Regions from separate parts of the Rossellomorea sp. GAMAL-10_SWC genome, predicted to be linked through region 2. Evidence: predicted binding sites of a transcription regulator. Region 2 holds the regulator's gene; the other holds the start of a gene.
The links. The regulator NrdR, encoded in region 2, represses ribonucleotide reductase genes. The targets are predictions, from matches to a motif close to AACACNATATATNGTGTT.
Positions count from the first base shown of each region.

Region 1 (12,324 bases), 2.4 Mb from region 2:
TCGATATATTGAATTCTTTTACTTAGAAATGGTAAATCTTCTTTAAATCGATATGGGGAAGGAATAGTTGTTAAATCTAATTTTTCGGTTTGTGGTTTAATGATATTTTTTCCTTCATCTCGATAACCAATGCCATTGATGGAAGTGAAATCATTCCCATTTTCAATAGCTTTAATTAATTTCTTAACCGTAATTTCTCCTTCACCAATCGTAATGATGTCAATTTCCTTTACGCGATCTAACCAATAATTCAAATCATAGCTTACTTCTGGTCCGCCAACAAAAATAATAACGGAAGGATCAATTTTTTTATACATACGGATGACTTCAATTGTTTGTTCGATATTCCATATATAGCAGCTAAAACCAAGTATCTTTGGCTTACGTTTATATAAGTCAGTGATGATGTTAAGACTTGGGTCTTTAATTGTATATTCTGCAAGCTCTATATCATATTCAGGCTGAGCATACGCTTTAATGTATCGAATACCCAAATTAGTATGGATATATTTTGCATTTAATGTTGCTAAAACAATGTTCATTTATATACCTCGTTCTAAATTATTATCGATTTATTTTATCATAAAATATTGAGATTACTAAATTTTCAAAAGCGAAATAAAAAATGAATGATGAAAAGAAGCGATCCAAATATCAAATTACTTATTTATTAGGGGATTTTAGTCCGTACCTTCTCCAAAATATTTACCGCCTTAAAGTGATTTCGTCTAACTGAAACTTGCCAGATTTTATAGTAGATTTTCTTCACATTTTTTGTAAAAAAGACATATGATTTACTAAATACAAAAAAGTTTCCCTAGGGAAAGAAAGGATAAATAATATGAGTAAGAAAGTTTTATTTTTCACTTATTTGTGTAATAAAATAGGAGTACTGTCAAATCAGGATGTAAAAAAAGTATTAAATCATTAATTACTATCAAAAATGGATAAAAGTTGTAGAAAATTGATGATTGTTCATTTACTTAGAACTATTGACAATGAAGACCGACACATGACATAATTTTATTAAATAGTATGAATAGTTTGAATTTTTAACGGTGTCCAAATAGATAGTCTAAATAAGTGGAGGTGTAAATTATGAGTTTATTTTTAGAACAATGGAAAAAGCTTGCGAATATTAAATGTGATTTGGCTAAAAGAGATTGGTTTTATGGTACTAGTGGAAACTTGTCTATGAAAATTTCAGACGATCCATTATTATTTCTTGTAACAGCGGATGAGAAGGATAAGAGAGCACGCTGTGATGAAGAATTTATAGTAGTTAATAATCTTGGTGAACCAGTATTTGATACGGTATTAAAGCCATCACTTGAAACTTTAGTTCATGCAAATATTTACGAAAAAACATCTGCTAGTTGTGTGCTCCATGTACATACCGTAGATAATAATGTTATTTCTGAATTATTTGGTGACGAGGGGCAGGTAGAACTTGAAAATAATGAAATGATTCATATCTTAACAAGTTCTTATTTTGAAAATAAAATAAAAGTTCCAATCATTGAGAATGCACAGGACATGGAAACTTTTAAACGTGCATACACTCCATTTTTAACTAAGGATTTTGGGGCTGTTCTTGTTAGAAATCACGGGATCACTGTTTGGGGGAGAAGCCCACTAGAAACGAAGAAGTGGCTAGAAGGAATTGAATTTTTAATAAGTTATAAAGTGAAACTAATGATGATTCAAGGTCATAAAATAAAAGCAGGCAACTAAATAAAAGCGAAAAAAGCTGAAATAGTAGTGGTAAATAAATTCCATTACATTTCAGCTTTTTTATTTTATAATAAAAATATACTATTTTTTAATAGTCGTCATTTGTAGTAGTTTTGCTAAATAAAAATTCTTTAGAGTATACTGTATATAAAGAAATTGAGCATTACTATTTATACATAGCTACAATTACTAAATTTTAGATTAAAGTGCCTATAAATATTTCACTTAAATCAAAATTAATCAATTTAAGCAGGATTTAATAAAAAGTCGTCTAATTTATAAGTAAAGAACGATAGAAATAAGCGCTATTTCATAAAATAAATAAACCTACTAGGTAATTTTGCTTAGTAGGTTTCATATTGTATCTATTTTAAATAATTTAGATAGAATGAATAATAAAAATTAATTCGATTATGAATGAAAAGGTTTGTTAAAAAACATCCTGTAGAAGGGAATCAGTCTAATGAATGAATATCAACTCAGCCGTTTATTATTATCTATTTCATTAAAAAGGGAAGAAATGGTATTTTTTGCGGAAACTAAGGGTTTAAACGAACATTTGACCTTAAAGGCCAGTCAAGAATTGGACGAGTTAATTATTTCATACCAAAAAAAATTGCTATCGGAATTAAATAAGTCATTTTCATTGAAATAATCTTAAGATTGATTAATAAGTGTAAAATAAAAATATAGAATAAACAATGTAAAAGAATTGAAGGGGTAATATTATGGAAGAGACAAATAGAAAAGATATAGAGCTTTCTTTAAAGCTATTTATTGTGTTATCGCGAGCTCATAGAAAGATTAATGATTCTGCAAATAAATCAATTGCTAGTTTTAATTTAAACCCAACTGAATTTGCAGTGCTAGAGCTCTTGTATCATAAAGGAAATCAGCCACTTCAACATATTGGAGAAAAAATATTAATTGCAAGCGGCAGTATTACTTATGTTGTAGATAAACTTGAGAAAAAAGGTCTAGTTTATCGAAATCCTTGTAGCGCAGATCGTCGAGTAATTTATGCAGAAATAACTGAAAGTGGAAATAAACTGATGGAAGAAATATTTCCTGTGCACGAAGAATTTTTACATGAGCAAATGAGTGATCTATCTAATGAAGAAAAAAATTTCTTAATTCACTTATTGAAGAAAATTGGATACCATGGGTCTAACTAAAAAAGCTCTCATTTAATGGAGCTTTTTTTATTTTCAATCAATTAACGCTTAAAAACAACTATTTATGCTAGTAAAAACTAGTATATTTGAAATTTTAGTGTTAGGTTCTAAGTGGATAATTTTTAAATTTTCAGAAATTTATTTAGATTTAGGTTTTTTTACACGAAGTTTTTTTATATAATAGCAATATCACAAAAAATGGAGGGATTAACATGGGTTTTCAAGATTACCAGTATTCTAGACCAAGTATTAAGAACTTTGGTGAACAATTTAAACGTTCACTACAAAATTTTTATGATGCTTCAACGGTCTATGAACAAGAATTAGCAATGAATGAAATCAATGATTTAAGAAATGAATTTTCAACAATGGAAAATTTATGTGCAGTTCGCCATTCGGTTGATACAAACGATAAGTTTTATGAGGATGAGCAAGCGTTTTTTGATGAGAACACTCCAATTGTTCAATCATATGGACAACAATATTATAAAGCATTAATCGGTTCTCCGTTTAGAGAGCAACTTGAAGAAAAATATGGCCATCAATTATTTGCTTTAGCTGAATGTGAAGTGAAAATTCTAAGTGAAGAAGTAATTCCGGATTTACAGGAAGAAAATAAACTAACGACTGAATACGCTAAGTTAGTAGCGGCTGCTAAACTTCCGTTTTATGATGAAGTGAAAACGTTAGCACAAATTTCAGCACATTTCGAGGATAAGGATCGAGAGGTTAGAAAGACAGCTTACGATACATACTTTGGATACTTCTCGCAGAATCAAGATAAATTTGATGAGATTTACGATAAATTAGTAAAAATCCGAACTCGTATTGCAAACAAACTTGGTTTCTCAAACTTTATTGAACTAGGGTATGCTCGTATGATGAGAACGGATTACGATGCAAAAGATGTTAAGAAGTTTAGAGAGCAAGTTCTTGAAACAATTGTTCCAATCGCTACCGAATTAAGAGAACGACAAGCTAACCGAATTGGCGTAGATCAACTTTATTACTATGACGATAAATTCGAATTTGTAACTGGTAATGCAACACCTAAAGGTGATCCTGAGTGGATTATTGAGAATGGTAAAAAAATGTATGATGAATTATCAAAAGAAACAAGTGAATTTTTCAATTTTATGTTAAAGGAAAACTTACTAGACTTAGTTGCTAAGGAAGGAAAACAAGGTGGGGGATATTGTACTTATATTCCAAACTATAAAGCTCCTTTTATTTTCTCGAATTTCAACGGAACATCTGGTGACATTGACGTATTAACACATGAAGCTGGTCATGCATTCCAGGTTTATGAAAGTCGTAAATTTGAAACACCTGAGTATAACTGGCCAACTTTTGAGGCGTGTGAGATTCATTCAATGAGTATGGAATTTTTTACATGGCCTTGGCAAGAAGAATTCTTTAAGGAAGATACACAAAAATATTATTTTACACATTTAAGTAGTGCAATTACTTTTATTGGTTATGGTGTGGCAGTAGATGAATTCCAGCATGAAATCTACGAAAATCCTGATTTAACACCTGAGGAACGTCACGGACTTTGGAAAAGCATAGAAGAAAAATACTTACCACATCGAGCAAATGATGGAAATAGTTATTTAGAAAAGGGTGGTTTATGGCAAAGACAGGGGCATATTTACCAATCACCATTCTATTATATTGACTATACATTAGCTCAAATTTGTGCATTACAATTTTGGAATAAAATGCATGAAGACCGAAATTCAGCTTGGTCCGATTATGTTGGACTATGCCAATTAGGTGGAAGTAAATCATTTTTAGGCTTAGTTAAAGAGGCTAAACTTGAATCTCCATTTAATGATGGCTGTATTGAGGAGACATTAGAACCTGTTAGAAAATGGCTAGCAGGAGTTAACGATCAAAATTTATAAGGAATTACTCCGACTTTTTAATAGTCGGAGTTTTTTTATATAGGTTTGAAAAGATGAGGAAATGATTTTTATGCCGATGAAGTACAATTAAAGATGAAAGCAAAAAGAGAAAGGATTATTACCTTTCTCTTTTACTATTTATCAAATTTAATGATTAACCACTTTAGCAGTTTCCTCAGAATTAGCATGCTTCTTTGTTCTTTTAGTAAAGAATAGTTCATATACGACCGGAATAAATACTAGCGTTAATAAAGTCGATGAAGTCAAACCACCAATTACTGTAATAGCTAAACCTTTTGAAATAAGTGTACCACTAGACTTTGTTAATGCCAAAGGTAGTAATGCAGCTATTGTGGCAAATGCGGTCATTAAAATAGGTCTTAGACGTGTTTTACCTCCTTCGATGATTGCTTGGCGAAGAGGTAATCTTTTTTGTTCAATATTTTGTCCGATTCGATCGACTAGTACAATTGCATTTGTTGTAACGATTCCAATTAGCATAAGTAAACCAATCATTACACTAATCGAAAGCGGTTCGCCTGCTAGGAATAGTGCAACAAATGAACCGATTGGTACAAATACTAATGCGGATAAAATAATAAATGGAATGCGAGCTTTTCCAAAAGTAATTAACATCGTTAAATAGACTAATCCGATTGCAACTCCCATCGCAACACCTAAGTCTTTAAATGTTTGAGTAGTATCATCACTACCGCCACCACCTTTTAAAGTTACATCAGATGGTAAGTCTATATCTTTTTTTACATCATTGATTACTTCATTTGTTACTTTTGCAATGTCTTTTCCCTTTATTTGAGCTGAAACCTTCGCAAATACTTTTCCATCTAATTTTTGAATTGCAGAATATGTTTCAACTGCTTTTACTTCGGCTACATCTGATAATTTAATGGGTCCTAATTTACCAAGCAATTTAATATTTTTAATATCCTCTACAGATTGGAGTTCTTTATTATAAGTTAATTGCACATTTTGGTCTTTACCATCAATTTTTAATGTTCCCATATTGACTGGGTTTGTTTGGTCTGCAACTAAGCCTAAGATCATGCCAGCGGAGAGACCATTTTCAGAAACTTTTTTCTCATCAACTGAAACAATAACTTGTTTTTGTTTTTCAGAAAAATTATTCGTAACATATTTTATGTGATCATTTTTTTTCATATAATCTTCAACTTTTTTTGCACTTTCTTGAAGTGCAACTAAGTTATTAGAATATAAATTGATGTCAACATTATTATTTGAAGGTGGACCACCAGAAGAGTTTTCTTGCAATCCTACTTTAGCACCTTGAACTTCTGAAGCTGCTACTTTCGCCATTTTACTTTTTGTATCTTTAATAAATTGATCAACATCTGCACTTTGTTTTAAATTAATAAAATAGCTAGCTTTATTCTCAGTTTTTAGGCCAGTCATAAAGTCCCGGCTACCAACACCAGTAGAAACTTCTTTCACTTGCTTCATATTTAAGAACATCTTTTCCATTTTTAATGAAACATCATTTGTTTTTTCTAATGATGTTGATGATGGCAATTCTAAAGAAGCAATAATTGATCGTGAAGATTCATTTGGAATAAATGTGAAACCAAGTCTACCTACTATAGAGAAAGAACCTGCAAGTAATACAATTGCTAGTAAAATGATAATCCATTTGCGATTCAATGATTTTTCGATCACTTTTCCGTACCAAACTTGAATTTTTTCTTCTTTTTCTTCAGGTGGCACTTTTTTAAATGCATAGCAACCTAAAATTGGTACGATTGTAATCGAAACTAATAATGAAGCAAGTAAAGAAAAAACAATTGTTAAAGCAAAAGGTAGGAATATTTTACTAGTAAATCCACCTACAACACCCAAAGGTAAGAAAACTACAATAGTTGTAATAGTAGAAGATGTAACTGCTTTTACTATTTCTTTTGTTGAAGATAAAATTAAATTATTTGAAATGCCTTCTTTTGATTTACGTATTCTTCGGAAAATATTTTCAATTACAACGATACTATCGTCCACTACACGTCCTACTGCAACTGCCATACCACCAAGGGTCATAATATTTAACGTTATATCTAATTTAAGCAAGAAAATTGATGTAATTAATAATGATAAAGGGATCGATATAATAGCAATAAATGTAGCTCTGAAATTACGTAAGAAAATCAATACTGCTATTGAGGCGAATAATGCGCCTAATAAACCTTCTTTAATTAAAGATTCAACAGATGACTTTACGCCTTCAGCAGAACTATAACCCACTTTATATGAAATTTCATTTTTGTACTTTTTTAGTATGTTTATTACTTTGTCAGCTACTTCAACTGTATTTGCATCTTGTTTCTTCGTTATTGCCATTGAAATAGCATCGTTTTCGTTATAACGAATTAATTCATCTTTAGAGTCTACTGATTCAATTTTAGCGATTTCTCCTAATAAAACTTTCGGAGTTTGAGCATTTTGATTTGGTGCGGTAGAAGTAAATGATGCAGGTTGTAATTCTAAATCCTTTAATTTTTGAAGTGTATCTAATTTTTCTTCGACTCGAATTGGAATTTTAATATCGCCATCAGTTATTTTTCCAGCCGGGAAGGATAGGAATTTTGCATTAATTTGATTCTTAATACTTGTTAATGAAAGCCCTAAGTTTGCAATTTTTTGCTTATCAACTTCGATCGTTAAGGAAGTAGATTTTCCTCCACCTATCGAAACACTGTTTACACCTTCAATTTTATTTAAAGCTGGTACAATTTCTTCATTTAAAGTTGATTCAATATTTGAACCATCTTTTGAAAACATAGAGATGTAATAAATAGGGAATGATCCGAACGAAAAACGGTCTACCTTTGTTGTTACATTCTCAGGCAAGCCAGCGTCCTTTAAAGTCGTATTTACTTGTTGTTCAACTTTATCCATATCCGTATTAAAAGGAAATTCTAAATTAATAACAGAAACGCTTTCGAATGAAGAGCTTGAAAGTGTCTTAATTCCTTCGATTGATTTAAATGAACTTTCAAGTTTTGTTGTAATCTGCTCATTTATATCATCTGGTGCTGTACCAGGGTAAACAACTTGAACAGAGATTGCTGGAAATTCAATATTCGGAAGCTCTTCAACTTTTAATTTTGAATAAGAATATAATCCTCCAAATATTAATAAAAACGAAATAATAAATATTGCTACAGAGTTTTTTAAACTAAACTTAGTTAAAAAGTTCATTAACTACCTTCCTTTCTATTAATAGTGATAAAGTGATAAATATGTATAATCCGAATTTTCAATCTTTTAATGGCGTTTTTTCTATAAGAAATAGAATGTTCATTTCAGCTCTAGGATGCGCGTTTTAAAATTCAAGAGAAAGAACTTAAAATTTTATACGATTTTCATGCTCAATCCTTCTAAAAATAATTAACATAGATTTTCATTTTTTGTGAAATGATAAGATGGCAAGAAATTGATTAATTTTAGGAGGTATGAAAATGTCAAAATCAAAAAAAGAAAAGGAACGATTTTGGAATGAAAGAAAGTCGAACCAACAGCCACATGATAAAGTAAAATCGTTTAAAGAATTGGACAAAGAAACAAAATAGCCATCTCCTTTCTAAAGAATGATTGGTACAGATTTTTTTCGTGAAGATCACTTATCACATTTTCATTTGTAATCATAGAAAAAAGTCCCGTGATATACACGGGACCTGAGACTGATTTGGTAAAGAATTCTAATGAAATTTTAATAAAATTGAAATATATGTAGTTCGAACCTTTTAAAATATGAATATAAGCAGAATCTACTATTTTTAAACTATTCGGCTGTTCTTAGTATTTTATAATTTTTATGATTTACGACTGTTAGCGGTTCCATTTCTAAATCTCTGAAGTTTTCCATTATGGATATGTCAACAATGACAGAATTTTTATTAACTTTTTGTACTCTACCTTTCAACCCCTGTTTAAACTCAATGATATTTCCTGCTTCTGCAATTTTCATGAGCGTATCTCCTAACAAAGTTTTGACTTGACACCTTCTATAATGCATGAAAACGGTTTAAAGGTAAAGAGAAAATTTAAATTTTTTTACAATTTTGTCTTTTTTCATAAGAAATTATGTTTAAAAACCTTTTGAAAGGCAAAAATGGTTGTAGCACTTTCAGGAGGTTAGTTTGTTGAAAGAATGGTTTGAAGAGTTTGAGGTAGAAATTTCAAATGAAATTAAAAATTTGGTTAGTAGTAATACGCTAATAGGTGATCCGATTTTATTTTTTGAAAACATTATTTTAGTACCATTTTTTGAGATGATTTTAGCGCTAGGCGAAGCTCATTCATCATACGAGTTTGCGAGTATTGGAACAGGAGTAGAAGTAATTCCTAAAGCATTTTTAGTTTTAAAAGATGGAAAAACTGAAGTAATTTTAGTAAATAATAAAAATATGAATTTAGCTGTTACAGAAAAAATTCTTGATGTAACGATTTAGTTTCCATTAAGTTCATTCTTTGTTAATGTTAGGATTGAAGTTTATTTCTTGTAGCCATCAATAAAAAACGATCAAAATAATAAAGGGTGATTATATGGAACAAAATGAATTTATCAATTTGATTGATCAGCTAGTTAAAGGTGAGATTTCAGAAATTAGCGTTACAAAAGATGATTTTTTAATATTTAGACAAATAATCGTTAATCGAGAGGATTTTAAGCACTTTCGAGGAATCGCTCAGCATGGTGGACATGTAATTTATACTTACTTGGAAGAAGCTAGAAGTTAACTGTTTTTGTTAAAATCTAAAGTCAAAATAATATTATTTTAATCGTGTACTCATTAAAAGTTTGCGAAAAAAAAAAGTTTTTTTAGCTTTTTTTCTTATTTCGCAAGGTGTTAATGAGTACTTTTTTTGTGAAAATGTTATGACCTCATTTGACAAAAAAATCGTTTTACACTTTATTGCACTCTTCTCCATAATTTGTTAAATTTCATATATTGTTTTATTTCGAGACATATTGTCGAAATGTTTATTTTTTAAATTCAGTACCTATATGTTGTGTTTGCTCTAAAAAGGTAATACAATATGTAGGTATATAATATAAGTATTTTCAATATTCTTACATATTAACGAGGGTGATAATATGGTGATAGTTTACAGTTCAATGACTGGCAATGTTAAGCGATTTGTCAATAAAGTTAGAATGCCGTCAATCCAAATAAAAGATGGACTAAAAATTGAAGTACCGTATATTCTCGTAACCTATACTACAGGATTTGGTAACGTACCTGAAAACGTAAGTACTTTTTTGGAGAGTAATTCGAAGTATTTAAAAGCAGTCAGTGCAAGTGGTAATAAAAACTGGGGAGATTCTTTTGCAGCAAGTGCAGATAAAATAGCATCAGACTATCAAGTTCCAGTGTTATCAAAGTTTGAACTGTCAGGGACAAGTCGAGATGTACAATATTTTATTGAGGGAGTGGAAAAGCTTGAGACATATTGAGCTTAATAATGAATTGACGATTAAAAAAGATGGTTTTTTTGATCTCGCAAAAGATAAAGAAGCGCTTCTTTGTTTCCTAAAAGAAGTTGAAGATAAAAAAATTCAGTTTTCTTCTTTAAAAGAACGCTTAAACTATATGATTCAAGAAAACTACTATTATAATGTTGAGATGGATTACTCCTTTGATGAAATAGAAAAATTATATGAGTTAGTATACAATGCAGGATTCACTTTTCAATCATATATGGCCGCATCAAAATTCTTTAAAGATTACGCATTAAAAACTAATGATGGAAAGCATTATTTAGAAGGATATGAAGATCGAATTGCGATCGTTGCACTATATTTAGGAAGAGGCAATATTGAAAAAGCATTGAAATTAGCAAAAATGATGATTCAACAAAACTATCAGCCAGCTACTCCAACTTTCTTAAATGCTGGAAGAAGTAGAAGAGGCGAATTGGTGTCATGTTTCTTATTAGAAATGGATGATAGTTTAAATTCAATAGGATTTCAAATTAATACGGCAATGCAACTGTCAAAAATCGGCGGTGGTGTTGCATTAAATCTATCAAAACTTAGAGCTCGTGGAGAGCAAATAAAGGAAATTGATAACGCTGCAAGTGGTGTTGTTCCTGTTATGAAGCTATTAGAGGATTCATTTTCATATGCTAACCAGCTAGGACAACGTAAAGGTGCTGGTGCAACCTATTTAAATATTTTCCACTGGGACGTAGTTGAATTTCTTGATACAAAAAAAATCAATGCCGATGAGAAGAGTAGAATTCAATCACTATCAATCGGTTTAATTGTTCCAAATAAATTCTTTGAACTAGCAGAAAAAAATGAACCATTCTATGTATTTGCACCATATACAGTGTATAAAGAGTATGGCATTCATTTAGATGATTTTGATATAGATGAAAGATATGAAGAGTTAGTAAATAATGAGCGAGTTAAAAAGAAAAAATTAGATTCAAGTGCACGTGATCTATTAGTAAAAATTGCTGCGATTCAGTTAGAATCTGGTTATCCATATTTGATGTATAAAAGTAATGCTAATCAGCAGCATGCATTAAAGGATATTGGCGAAATTAAAATGTCTAACTTGTGTTAATAGCTAGCACCTTCTAGAAGAAATTCTAGTCGAAAACTCTGTTAAACGGGAGAAGCCTTATAATAGGTAATCTACCGTGCTAAATCTTATCTTAATTGGTTTTATAGTAAGTGTCTTATAGGTATTAAGTGTTATTAATTTTAATAATCAAGATGTAACATAATATTTAGGAATATCTGAAGAAACTAAATCAAAATCGCGATAAATTTCCTACCTATAAGAGACTTTCTGAAAGATTAAGATAAGTAAATGCCTAACGACTATCGAAAGCATAGCTGGATGAAAAACTCCAGTGAAGAAGCGAGTAGAGTACACTTAAAAGCGAGTGGAAAAGCAGAGCACCTTACCAGGTTGAGCTGAAGGTGATGATATAGTCTATCCTGCATGGTGACATGTAGCAGTTCATAAGAGAACGGGTTGGGTTGTAGCGGGCCTGATTGAATATAAGAGACAGAAATTTTTCAACTACAAGAAACATCAGTCATCAATAACTATGGCGAAGAAGATCAAATCAAACGTGATGTGAATTGTAATTTAGGATCATTAAACATTGTAAATGTAATGGAAAATAAAGCGATCAGAGAATCTGTACATGTTGGAATTGAAGCATTAACAGCTGTAACAGATATGACGGAAATAGAGAATGCACCTACAGTGAAAAAAGCAAATGAAGAACTTCATTCGGTTGGTCTAGGTGCAATGAATTTGCATGGATTTTTAGCGAAAAATGGAATTTCATATGAAAGTGCTGAGGCTAAGGATTTTGCGAATACATTTTTTATGATGGTAAACTATTATTCTATTGAAAAAAGTATGCTAATCGCTAAAGAAACTAGTAAAACGTTTAAGGATTTTGAAAAGAGTGAATACGCTAAAGGAACTTATTTCGAAAAGTATACTTCAAAA
Region 1 covers NZ_CP144911.1:875,468-887,791, forward strand. The annotation lists gene V5E38_RS04170 (B12-binding domain-containing radical SAM protein) at 1-542, opposite strand, end outside; gene mtnB (class II aldolase/adducin head domain-containing protein) at 1,099-1,734, shown strand; gene V5E38_RS04180 (aspartyl-phosphate phosphatase Spo0E family protein) at 2,198-2,389, shown strand; gene V5E38_RS04185 (MarR family winged helix-turn-helix transcriptional regulator) at 2,463-2,909, shown strand; gene V5E38_RS04190 (M3 family oligoendopeptidase) at 3,122-4,816, shown strand; gene V5E38_RS04195 (efflux RND transporter permease subunit) at 4,964-8,041, opposite strand; gene V5E38_RS04200 (DUF6254 family protein) at 8,302-8,412, shown strand; gene V5E38_RS04205 (YkvS family protein) at 8,625-8,810, opposite strand; gene V5E38_RS04210 (spore germination protein GerW family protein) at 8,986-9,294, shown strand; gene ykzS (protein YkzS) at 9,389-9,583, shown strand; gene nrdI (class Ib ribonucleoside-diphosphate reductase assembly flavoprotein NrdI) at 9,942-10,301, shown strand; partial or broken gene V5E38_RS04225 (ribonucleotide reductase barrel domain-containing protein) at 10,288-11,415, shown strand; partial or broken gene V5E38_RS04230 (ribonucleotide reductase barrel domain-containing protein) at 11,869-12,324, shown strand, end outside.
Region 1: the regulator NrdR is predicted to act here: its motif matches at 9,844-9,861, upstream of nrdI (class Ib ribonucleoside-diphosphate reductase assembly flavoprotein NrdI).

Region 2 (12,324 bases):
AACCACTGGTTATTTTAGATATCCCTCTTTTATATGAGGGTAACTCAATTGAATTAGTGGAAAAAGTAATTGTAGTGACAGTGTCGGAAGAAAATCAACTAAAGCGTTTGATGAATCGTAATGGTTTATCGAAAGAGGATGCCCTTTTACGTATTGCGTCTCAATTACCAGTTAAAGAAAAAGCAGCACGAGCTGACTATGTAATAGATAACAATGGTGACTTTGAGGATACAAAAAGACAGGTTAAAGACCTATTAAATAAAATTATTTCGTAAAATAATGTAAATAGTTTAACCAAAATCCAACTTATGTGTTATACTAATTGCAGGGATATAATAAACAGTATAACTTAATTGGGGGTTTACTTATGGTAAATGTAGCAATAAATGGATTTGGTCGAATTGGACGCATGGTTTTCCGTCAAGCAATTAAAAATGGAGATTATAATATCGTTGCAATTAATGCAAGTTATCCTTCTGAAACTTTAGCGCACTTAATTAAATATGATACAGTTCATGGCAAGTTTGATGGTGAAGTAATTGCAAATGCAGATCATTTAATCGTTGATGGTAAGCGTGTGGAATTAATTAGTGAAAGAAATCCTGAGTTACTTCCATGGAACGAGCTTAATGTTGATATAGTTATTGAAGCAACAGGAAAATTTAATGATGCTGAAAAAGCAAAAATGCACATTACTGCTGGAGCTCAAAAAGTAATTTTAACAGCACCTGGTAAAAATGAAGATATCACAGTAGTAATTGGCGTAAATGATGATAAATTAGACCTAGAAAATCATCACATTATTTCAAACGCATCTTGTACAACTAACTGTTTAGCGCCAGTTGTAAAAGTATTAGATGAGCAATTTGGAATTGTTAATGGATTAATGACAACTGTTCACTCATTTACAAATGATCAAAAAAATATTGATAATCCACATAAAGATTTACGTCGTGCACGTGCTTGCAGTCAATCAATTATTCCAACAACTACAGGTGCAGCAAAAGCATTATCTAAAGTACTTCCACATTTAAATGGTAAGTTACATGGTATGGCTTTACGTGTTCCTACTCCAAACGTATCACTTGTTGACTTAGTTGTTGACTTAAAGAGAGAAGTAACTGTTGAAGAAATTAATGAAGTATTTGAAACGGCTTCGAAAGGTTCAATGCACGGAATTATCGAATATTGTAACGAACCATTAGTATCAATTGATTTTAATACAAATACACACTCTGCAATTATCGATTCTCTTTCTACAATGGTAATCGATGGTACAAAAGTTAAAGTATTAGCTTGGTATGATAATGAGTGGGGCTACTCAAGACGTGTAGTTGACTTAGTGTCAATCGTTGCATCTAAAATAAAAAAGCTTGAAACTGTTTAATTAAAATATTGTACTTATAAAAAATTGTAAACGAATACAAAAGGCTAACTAGTTTATCTGGTTAGTCTTTTTGAAGTTGTATAACACATTAATGAGAAATGTGAATTTATGACTATACTGAGATGTAATACGCGACTTAATATCTAATAAAGAAGAACGTTGATTTCCATTACAAAAGTCTCACTATACAATACCAGATAGCGATCTATCCCCTAAAAAGCATGTACGCTCTGTTTCCTTGCTATACATGTATTTATCGCACTTTTAGACTTATTTTCTTCACAATTAATTCAGTAAATAACAAAAAAATAAAATTTATCTTGCAATTCAAATTTAAAAAAAGTATACTAACTTTCGTGAACTTCTAAAAGTATAACTAATTACTTAAAGGGTTAGGACCTCTTTGGACTAACTTTCCCCCGTGGTAGTTGATCATACTTTCGCAATAGAAGTCATGACAAATTATTTTAAGGGGGAAATGAATATGGATACTATGGGTCGTCACGTCATTTCAGAATTATGGGGTTGTAATACAGAAAAATTAAATGATATGAAATTTATTGAGGAAACTTTTGTTGATGCTGCGTTACGCTCTGGTGCAGAAGTTCGTGAAGTTGCTTTTCACAAGTTCGCTCCTCATGGCGTTAGTGGTGTCGTAATCATTTCAGAATCACACTTAACTATTCACAGTTTTCCTGAGCATGGTTATGCAAGTATCGATGTTTACACTTGCGGTGATAGAATTGATCCGAATGTAGCTGCAAACTTTATCGCTGAAGCTTTAGAAGCTGATACTCGCGAAAACGTTGAGTTACCAAGAGGAATGGGTCCCATTCAAGTTGATAATGTAAAAGTTGTAAATGGTAACTAAAAAGAATTGAGAGAGGTGATTTTTCATCTCTCTTTTTTGTTTTTGCTAAATTACCATACCCGAAAAATAGATTAACTTAATGCTTCTTCAAGGTTAGCAGATTATATTGTCTAAACAATCTAGCTTTTAATAGCCTTCTGGAGAATGAACTAGCTTTACATAGTGAAAAATATTTCCATTAACATAAAATAATGAAATTTCATTGATCATGAAAAATAGGCTTTGTGGCTTTTAAGAAATAAACTTTAGTTTATTTTGAATTTGTTATAGTATAGAGTTATAATAATACGTTTAAACAATTAAGTGTTTGGAGTTGAACTATAACGATGAGATGTCCAACGTGTAACTTTAATGGGACAAGAGTACTTGATAGTAGACCAGTAGATGAAGGTCGTTCAATTAGAAGAAGACGTGAATGTGAAGAATGTCAGCATCGTTTTACAACTTTTGAGCGAGTTGAAGATAATCCTATTTTAGTTGTAAAAAAAGAGGGAGCTCGTGAGGAATTTAGTAAAGATAAGATGTTAAGGGGACTGATCAAAGCGTGTGAAAAACGCCCTGTCTCTTTATCTCAGCTAGAAGATATTATTCATAGCATTGAAAAAGAACTGAAAAATAGTGGCACATCAGAAGTTCCGAGTGAAGTTCTAGGTGAAATGGTCATGGAGCATTTATCTAAAGTAGATGAAGTTGCATACGTACGATTTGCGTCAGTTTATCGTCAATTTAAAGATATTAATGTATTCATTGATGAATTAAAAGATTTAATTAACAAAGAGCGAGGTAAAGACGAATAATACTTCGCTCTTTTAATACAAGAAAGGAATGTTTGAATGTCTATTGATAAGCAACACTGGATGGATGTTCTACCTGCGGATCCTTATACTGTAATGGCAGCTGGGTATTTACATAATTTTCATAGGCAAGTATTGACGATGTTGTATCAACCAATAATTGGTAGTCAAGCTTTAAGTTTATATATGACGCTATGGAGTGAATGTGAACAAACGGACCTTAATCCTAATACGTTAACACATCATTCTTTAATGCTTGGAATGAAAAGTAATTTAAAATCAATTTATGAACAAAGATTAATCCTTGAAGGAATCGGCTTACTTAAAGTTTATGAAGGATTTGAAAATAGTACAAAAAAGCTTCTATATGAGCTTCAATCTCCGTTAGATCCTCATTCTTTTTTCGAAGACCCTATCCTAAATATCTTTCTGTTTAAAACAATTGGAAAAACACAATATCAACGAACTAAAACCTTTTTTAGTAGACAGGCATTTTCGAAAGAAGGGTTTCGTGAGATTTCACGTTCATTTGATTCGGTATTCCAAGCAATAACAGTTGAGCAATTAAATGAAATTCAGCAAAGTAATGATCTTTCTACGTCAAATGATCGTAGAATTTTACAAGACAATCAGCCAATTAAAATATCTGTCAAAATGGAAGAGTTTGACTATGCGTTATTTTTGGATGGACTTTCTGATTCCTTTGTTCCAAAAAGAGCATTTACTACAGAAGTAAAGGAAACGATTTTAAAACTTGCATTTTTATATGGAATAAATCCAATTCAAATGAAAACGATTGTTATGCGCTCATTAAATGAAGATAATAAAATCAACATTGAGACGCTTCGACTTGAAGCAAGAGACTGGTATCAATTCCAACATCATGAAGCTCTGCCTACGATTGTGGAAAAGGTTCAACCCATTCAGCATAGACAAATGGGCAATGAGCAACCATCAACCCAAGAAGAAAAATTAATTCATTGCTTCGAAACAATTTCTCCTCGCAGGTATCTTAAGGAGATATCGGGTGGAGCTGAACCAAGTGAAGCTGATTTGAAAATTATTGAAGAGATTATGATTGATCAAAAGCTTCTACCTGGAGTCGCAAATGTGTTAATTGACTATGTCATGATTCGTTTAGATAAAAAGCTTTCTAGAAATTACGTAATTAAGATAGCAAGTCATTGGGCGAGAAAAGGAGTAACAACCGTTAAACAGGCTATGGATCTTGCCCGTAAAGAGTTTGAAGAAACTAAACAGAGTGCAACTGCTGCTAAAACTCGCTCAAGTAATAGACGAAATAAATCAATTCGAACTGAGATTGTACCTGACTGGCTTCAATCGAGTGAGTCGAATGATTCACAGACTGCACCGGTAACAATCAATAACCAAAATGATTCTTCGATAGATGAAGAACGAAAACGATTAGAAAAAGAACTAGAAATGTTTAAAAATAAAAAGAAACGTTAAATGGGAGGACGCTAATGGAACCTATTCAAAACGCATTTAGTGCATTAATGAAAAATAAACAATTCCAGGACACATTTCAAAAAATGCGACAAGAAGTCCGTAGTCACCCAAAAATAATTTCATTTTTAGCTGAGCATAAAAATGAAATTACAGATCAAATGATTGATAGTAGCCTAGTTAAGCTATATGAGTACATTGGACAAAGTGTAAATTGTGAAGATTGCCCATCTTTTAATGAGTGTAAAAATATGGTGCATGGTTATCATCCTCATTTGATTATTCAAGGAAAACGAATTGATGTTCAATATGATCGTTGTCCAAATGGTGTGAAAAACGATAAACGCAAAAAACATGAGTCATTGATAAAATGCATGTACTTACCAAAGGATGTTCTTCAAGCTTCTATGTCAAACTTGTCTTTAGAAGACCCTGGCCGTTTTGAAGCAATTTCTGCTGCTAGACAGTTTATTATGAATTATGAAAAAGGAAAAATGGCTCAAGGTTTATATTTACATGGTCCGTTTGGGGTTGGAAAAACGTTTATTCTTGGTGCTATAGCAAATGAACTAGCAGAGGAAGAAATAACTTCAATGCTCGTATATTTACCTGAATTTTTACGAGAACTAAAAAGCTCTATTAGTGATGGCACATTAGAGGAAAAAATTGAAGCTGTAAAAAAAGTGGAAGTTCTTATGTTAGATGATATTGGCGCAGAGCAAATGTCTAGTTGGGCAAGAGATGAAATATTAGGTACAATTCTGCAATACCGCATGCTAGAAAAATTGCCTACCTTCTTTACATCTAATGCTGATTTAAATCAATTAGAGCATCACTTAACATATTCTCAACGTGGAGAAGAAGAAAGGGTTAAAGCAGCACGTATTGTAGATCGTGTTAAGTTTTTAGCCAAACCAGTTAAAATTTCTGGTTCAAATTTAAGACATTCATAAAAAAATCAAAAAATGGCGTAAAATCACAAATTACTAAGTGATTTTGCGTCATTTTTTAATTATTTCTTTAATATATATAGGACTAGGTGGTGCTAGAAAGGGGGGAACAGGGTGATTGAAATTTTTTTCAATGAACCCATTGACGCAGCTTATGTCTACGAACGATTACAAAAACGCTTAAAAAAGCAATCGAGACCATACATTTTAAGAAGACACAAAATCAATACAATTTTAATCACATTTCCTCAAAACACTGAAGATTTAATAAAAAGTATTTTAGTTCCGACACTAGTACAATTTATTTTACTTCAAAAAGAAGATAAGTGGATTCAATCCATTTTACATACATCTTTTTTCTATGAGGAAGACGAGCAAAGTCAAATCATACCGATCGCACAATCATTATTAAGAGGAACTAGAAGAAGCATACCAAACCAGAAAAAAATTAGACGAAGTAAGAATTTAGTTTCATATGCACTTTCTGAGTACTTAAAAGATGGAGTAAATTTTAGCTTAGATTCTTTTATTACATTTCGTTTGAAGGAATATTATAAGCAGTTAGCTTATGTTTGTGAAATTGCAATAGATGAGTACAAATTAGAAAACGAATACCAGAATCTTATTGAGAATCTAAGACAGCAGGTACTTAAAACGGATGCGCTTATTCCTCAAGTGCATATAGTGTTTGACGGAAAATTTAGCGTATATGATCATCTATTTTTACCACTTACTAAAGATGTACTAAAAGAATATGGAAAACAAGTGGAAAATAGAGAGTATATTGATAACGAATTAATTTTGCCCTTAACGGCAATTGCACCTAAAAGAATTCATTTATACACTTCATCAGTCGATATTTCATTAATCATTACACTTCAAAATATCTTTCAAGAACGAGTCCTAATACATACATTACAAGAGTTTTCACAGGAAAAATTGAAATGAAATTTTATAATTTAAAAAAGCATTGTCATAAATAAGTTTCTTTGATATAATAAATTTCGTTGCGAACAAAGCATACGAATATTGACAACATCATGTCGCTATGTTATAGTAACGAAAGAAAAGAATACTTATTTGTTGAAGAAGAAGCACCCGCTTCTCACCTGGATGACGCTACAAGGCTGTTATCAGGTAACAGAATCATTTATTACTTTGATACTGTCAGTGTGGGTGTATTTATATACCCACACTTTTTTGTTGGGTTATGATTGCTTCAACGATACAAATTAAGATCATTCTTACAATACCTTGGAGGTGTTTTACTATTAGCAAAGACATGATGGTAAACGATGGAATTCGTGCTCGTGAAGTTCGATTAATTGGTCCTAACGGAGATCAACTTGGAATCAAGACAAAACAAGAGGCTCTTGAGTTAGCTTCGAATGTTAATCTTGATCTAGTGATGGTAGCACCAACGGCAAAACCACCTGTATGTCGAATTATGGACTACGGAAAATTCCGTTTCGAGCAACAAAAGAAAGACAAAGAGAGCCGTAAAAACCAAAAAATTATTAGCATGAAAGAAGTTCGTTTAAGTCCTACAATTGATGAACATGACTTTAACACAAAGCTTCGTAATGCAATTAAGTTCTTAGAAAAAGGCGATAAAGTTAAAGCGTCTATTCGATTCAAAGGACGCGCTATTACGCATAAGGAAATTGGACAACGAGTACTTGATCGTTTCTCAACTGCTTGTGCAGAAGTTGCAACTGTTGAGTCACATCCAAAAATGGACGGTCGTAGTATGTTCTTAGTCTTAGCACCTAAAAACGAAAAGTAATTTATTTGAGGAGGAAACACGATATGCCTAAAATGAAAACTCACCGTGGTTCAGCAAAACGTTTTAAAAAGACTGGATCAGGTAAATTAAAACGTGGTCGTGCATACACAAGCCACTTATTCGCTAACAAATCTACAAAAGCAAAACGTAAATTACGTAAAGCTTCATTAGTAAGCAAAGGCGATTTCAAACGTATCCGCTTTATGCTTACAAACATGAAATAAGAACGATAAACGTATTAGATAGATATCTAGGAGGGAAACAATATGCCAAGAGTTAAAGGCGGTACAGTTACACGCGCTCGTCGTAAAAAGGTTATTAAATTAGCAAAAGGTTATTACGGTTCTAAACATACATTATTCAAAGTTGCAAACCAACAAGTTATGAAATCATTAATGTATGCTTACCGTGACCGTCGTCAAAAGAAACGTGATTTCCGTAAATTATGGATCACTCGTATCAACGCGGCTGCTCGTATGAACGGACTTTCTTACAGCCGTTTAATGCACGGATTAAAATTAGCAGGTATCGAAGTTAACCGTAAAATGTTAGCTGACCTAGCTGTTGCTGACGAAAAAGCATTTGCTGAATTAGCAAACGCTGCAAAAGCTAACTTAAAATAATTCGTTTAAAAAATCCTTAACATTTGTTAAGGATTTTTTTTCACTTTAAAGTATAAATTGGCAACGAGAAAGTTAACTCGACGTGGTATCCAATTTTAGGAATAAAGTATAAGTGCAACTAAACCTCTGTCTTCGCCTTAAGGCTTGCTAATCGGCAAGTTTTCTTTATTTGAATAGATTTCTTAAACGAAACTAAATTCTTTTTTCATGTTATTAACGTTTGATTCATGACAATATTTTGTGAAACCAGAAGGAAATGAAAACTCTTTTTCTAATGAATTTATTTCTGCCTCATTATTATTCTGTATAGCTTTTTGAAGTCTTTTTAAGTAACTTCTACCTAGCTCAATTCGAGTAGCAATCTCTTCTTTATTTGATGAAACTTGACCGTGGCCTGGAACTAACAATGATAATTCAAACTTATTAATTAGTTCTTCTGCCTTATCTAAAGTATTGTAATAGCTTTTTACACTATCAAATACAATCGGCAGTTCAAAATCAGATAAATAATCACCTGTAACCCATATTCCTAAATTTTCAATATAAAGAAATAAACCATCTTTCGTATGTCCAGGAGAATGATAAAATCTTAATGTTGTCTGTCCGATTTTAATTTCCTGACCATCTTCACTAATCATTAAATCAATTTTTGGAAATTGTATTGGTCGGGCATGATTAATATAATTATCATTGTAAAATTGACGGATTTTTGAAAGTTTAATATCTTTTTCAGGATGGTTATGTAAATTTTCGCTTCCAATAGTCTTAGCATTAGGAAATGCATAATAACCTATAATGTGATCAAAATCTCCATGTGTAAAGTATAAATAAATTGGTCGTTCATTTTTAATTGATTCAACAAATTCCTTTATCTCATTTATTTCATGAGGTAACCAAGTGGGATCGACAATAATGATACAATCGTCGGTTGCTACAACGGTTGAGTTTGTTTGAAATAATGCACTTTGAAATACTGTAATATTGTCATTTTGAAATAAAATCATTGAATTACTCCTTTAATAATTTTTAGAAGATTATGTTGATACTTAATATTGTATCAAATAATAGAAAAAACCTTAATGAATTAACTACAAATGTGTCAGTTCATTAAGGTTATAACTATTTACAATGATTATCTTGGAAAGAAATTTGGCTTAAGCGTTGTATCATCGTATCGTTTATGAAAGACATGAGTTGTAGCAGGTGACATAGGCGGAATTAGCCACTTCCAATTACCTGTTAACTCTCGGCCACATGATTCTTCTTGTTTTTCAAATTGAAGAAATTGCTGTGCGGCAGAATGGTGATCAACAATACTAACACCATTTTTTTTATATGAATATAAAACGGCAATATTTAATTCAACTAGCGCACGATCTTTCCAAAGTGTACTGTTTCTTTTCGTATCTTGACCGATAATTTTTGCTACTTTAGGCAACAGATTGAAACGAAATTCATCAGCAAAATTTCGAGCACCGATTTCAGTTCCCATATACCATCCATTAAATGGGGCAGCACTATAAGATATACCACCAATCTCTAGAGTCATATCTGATATCATCGGAACAGCATACCATTTAGTATTTAGAGGGGAAAAGTCATAATCAGGATGCTCGATCGGTACTTCGAGTACGATTTTATTAGGGATCGTAAAATAATTTGGTTCATGATTGTCTAAAGAATAAACAATGGGCAAAATATCGAAATTAGTACCATTTCCTTTCCAACCAAGATTCTCACATTCCTTTGTAAACTCAATCGATTTTGGGTCTCCAATTATTCCATTTTCTGTTTCGTAGCCAGCATATCGGATCAACTGGTGATTATGGATTTTAAGAGTATTATTTGTTCCTAGATTTGGTTTGAAAATTGTAATTGTAGGTAGAATCTTACCTGAATTTGTAGCATAGCTTATATGATGCAATATTTCGTGCTCTATACTTTTATCATCGTTAATATGGCGAGCATCTAAAACATGAAGCTTATCCCAAAAAAGTCTACCGATACAGCGGTTACTATTGCGCCACGCCATTTTTGCACCGTGCTCTAGTTCCTCATAAGTATGAGTGTAGACACCAGTATCACGAATTTCAGCTTCGATACTTTTTAATCGTTTTTCTATTTGTTCGGATTTATCGAGTTCCTTATAGCATTGTGATATAAAGGAAAATGCTTCTTTATATAAAGCGGAAGTTGTTATCATATTAATCTCCAGATCGTTAATTTAAAAAACTAGTAATAATTTATAGGCTTCATTATTATACCCCACAAATAATTTAGAGAAAATTAATATAAAATTTATATGTTTTAATACGAGGGCTGAAGAACTATCTAAAAATTTTGTCAAAAGGAATCCCGAATTGTATAATGTTATATGTACATAATCTTAATTTAAAAAAGGATGGATGAGTTTGTCTACTTTAGATGCAAAGTTACAAATGTTAAAAGAATTAACGGATGCAAACGGCGTAGCTGGATTTGAACATGAACCACGTGAAGTAATGAGAAAATATATTACACCACTTGCTGACGAGGTTGTAACTGATAATTTAGGAAGCTTAATAGCAGTTAAAACCGGAGACCCAAATGGTCCAAGAATTGAAGTTGCTGGACATCTTGATGAAGTTGGATTTATGGTTACACAAATTGATGACAAAGGATTTTTACGTTTTCAAACAATTGGTGGCTGGTGGTCACAAGTAATGCTTGCACAGCGTGTTACCATTTCAACAAAAGAAGGTAATATTACAGGTATTATTGGTTCGAAACCACCTCATATCATGAGTGCAGAAGCAAGAAGAAAAGTAGTAGATATTAAGGATATGTTTATTGATATCGGTGCTTCAAGTAAAGAAGAGGCATTAGAATTTGGGGTTCGTCCTGGGGACCAAGTTGTTCCGTATTTTGAATTCCAAACGATGAAAAATGAAAAATTATTATTAGCAAAAGCATGGGATAACCGTATCGGTTGTGCGATTGCAATTGACGTTTTAGAACAATTACAAGGCCAAACACATCCAAATATTGTATTTGGAGTTGGAACAGTACAAGAAGAAGTAGGACTTCGTGGAGCAAAAACATCTACATATAAAATTGAGCCAGATATCGGTTTTGCATTAGATGTCGGTGTTGCAGGTGACATGCCAGGTGTATCTGAAAGAGAAGCACAAGGTAAATTAGGCAAAGGCCCACAAATCGTTTTATATGATGCATCAATGGTGTCTCATAAAGATTTACGTGAATTTGTAGTAAATGTAGCAGATGAAATTGGAATTCCATATCAATATGAATCCATGCCTGGCGGAGGAACTGACGCTGGTTCAATGCATCTTACTATGAAAGGTGTTCCAGCATTAGCAATCACAATTCCAACGAGATATATTCATTCTCACTCTGGTATCCTTCATCGTGATGACTATGAAAATACAGTAAAATTAATCGTAGAAGTAATCAAACGATTAGATCGCGATACAGTAGAGCGTTTAACATATAACTAAGAAAAATCAATCCCTCATTTATTGAGGGATTTTTTTTGTTGTTTTAGTTTGAACTTATTTACTAACACATATGAGTAACTAAATCTCACCATCTTGCTTTTTTACATCCTCATGAATCTTACTTGAGTATGTAATTTTCATATCTTCGTAAAAACCTCATTTATTAAGGTTTTTTTGCTTTTTCTACTTACCTAACCAACCTGATTTTCCCACTTTTTTCTTCTTTAACGTTATCGAACTGAAACAAATTGTATTATTCCTATAACTAGTTTGAAATAGTTTTGTCACATCTTATTGTTATCATGAATGCACGCTTTTCAAATAAGGATACTCGGAAATAGAGTTTGAAAAATGGTTTCTTACGGGAATTTTTAAAGCTAATAAATAAAATTTAGACTCCAATTTTGTAAATGGAGTTTCTTAAGGAGCCAAGACTTAATTAGTACTTGGCTGATTTTTTTTATAGAGAGAATCCTTATTTATATATGGAGAAGCAAAATAAATATAAGTTTTGAGGTGAGTTAATGAAAGCAAAAGTTAAAGTGAATAACGTAACAAAGGTTTTCGGTAAGTCTCCAAAGAACGCCATAAAGTTACTAGAAAAGGGATATTCAAAAAAGCAAATTTTAGAGCAGACAAACTCAACAATCGGGGTAAATAATGCAAGCTTTGAAATATTCCCAGGTGAAATTTTTGTTGTAATGGGTTTGTCAGGTAGTGGTAAATCGACCTTGATTCGAATGCTTAATCGTTTAATTGAACCAACTACTGGGCAAATCTTAATCGATGATGAGGACATTGTAAAAATGAATCCTCAGCAGTTAAGAGATGTTCGTCGTAAAAAAATTAGTATGGTATTTCAAAATTTTGCTCTGTTCCCACACAAGACAATTCTTGAAAATACGGAATATGGTTTAGAAGTACAAAATATTTCACAGGAAGAAAGAAC
Region 2 covers NZ_CP144911.1:3,279,578-3,291,901, reverse strand. The annotation lists gene coaE (dephospho-CoA kinase) at 1-275, shown strand, start outside; gene V5E38_RS16310 (glyceraldehyde-3-phosphate dehydrogenase) at 368-1,387, shown strand; gene speD (adenosylmethionine decarboxylase) at 1,872-2,258, shown strand; gene nrdR (transcriptional regulator NrdR) at 2,585-3,055, shown strand; gene V5E38_RS16295 (replication initiation and membrane attachment family protein) at 3,092-4,522, shown strand; gene dnaI (primosomal protein DnaI) at 4,537-5,472, shown strand; gene ytxC (sporulation protein YtxC) at 5,584-6,417, shown strand; ribosomal protein L20 leader region at 6,550-6,677, shown strand; gene infC (translation initiation factor IF-3) at 6,752-7,255, shown strand; gene rpmI (50S ribosomal protein L35) at 7,279-7,479, shown strand; gene rplT (50S ribosomal protein L20) at 7,522-7,878, shown strand; gene V5E38_RS16265 (MBL fold metallo-hydrolase) at 8,061-8,882, opposite strand; gene V5E38_RS16260 (nitric oxide synthase oxygenase) at 9,011-10,081, opposite strand; gene V5E38_RS16255 (M42 family metallopeptidase) at 10,284-11,375, shown strand; gene V5E38_RS16250 (quaternary amine ABC transporter ATP-binding protein) at 11,900-12,324, shown strand, end outside.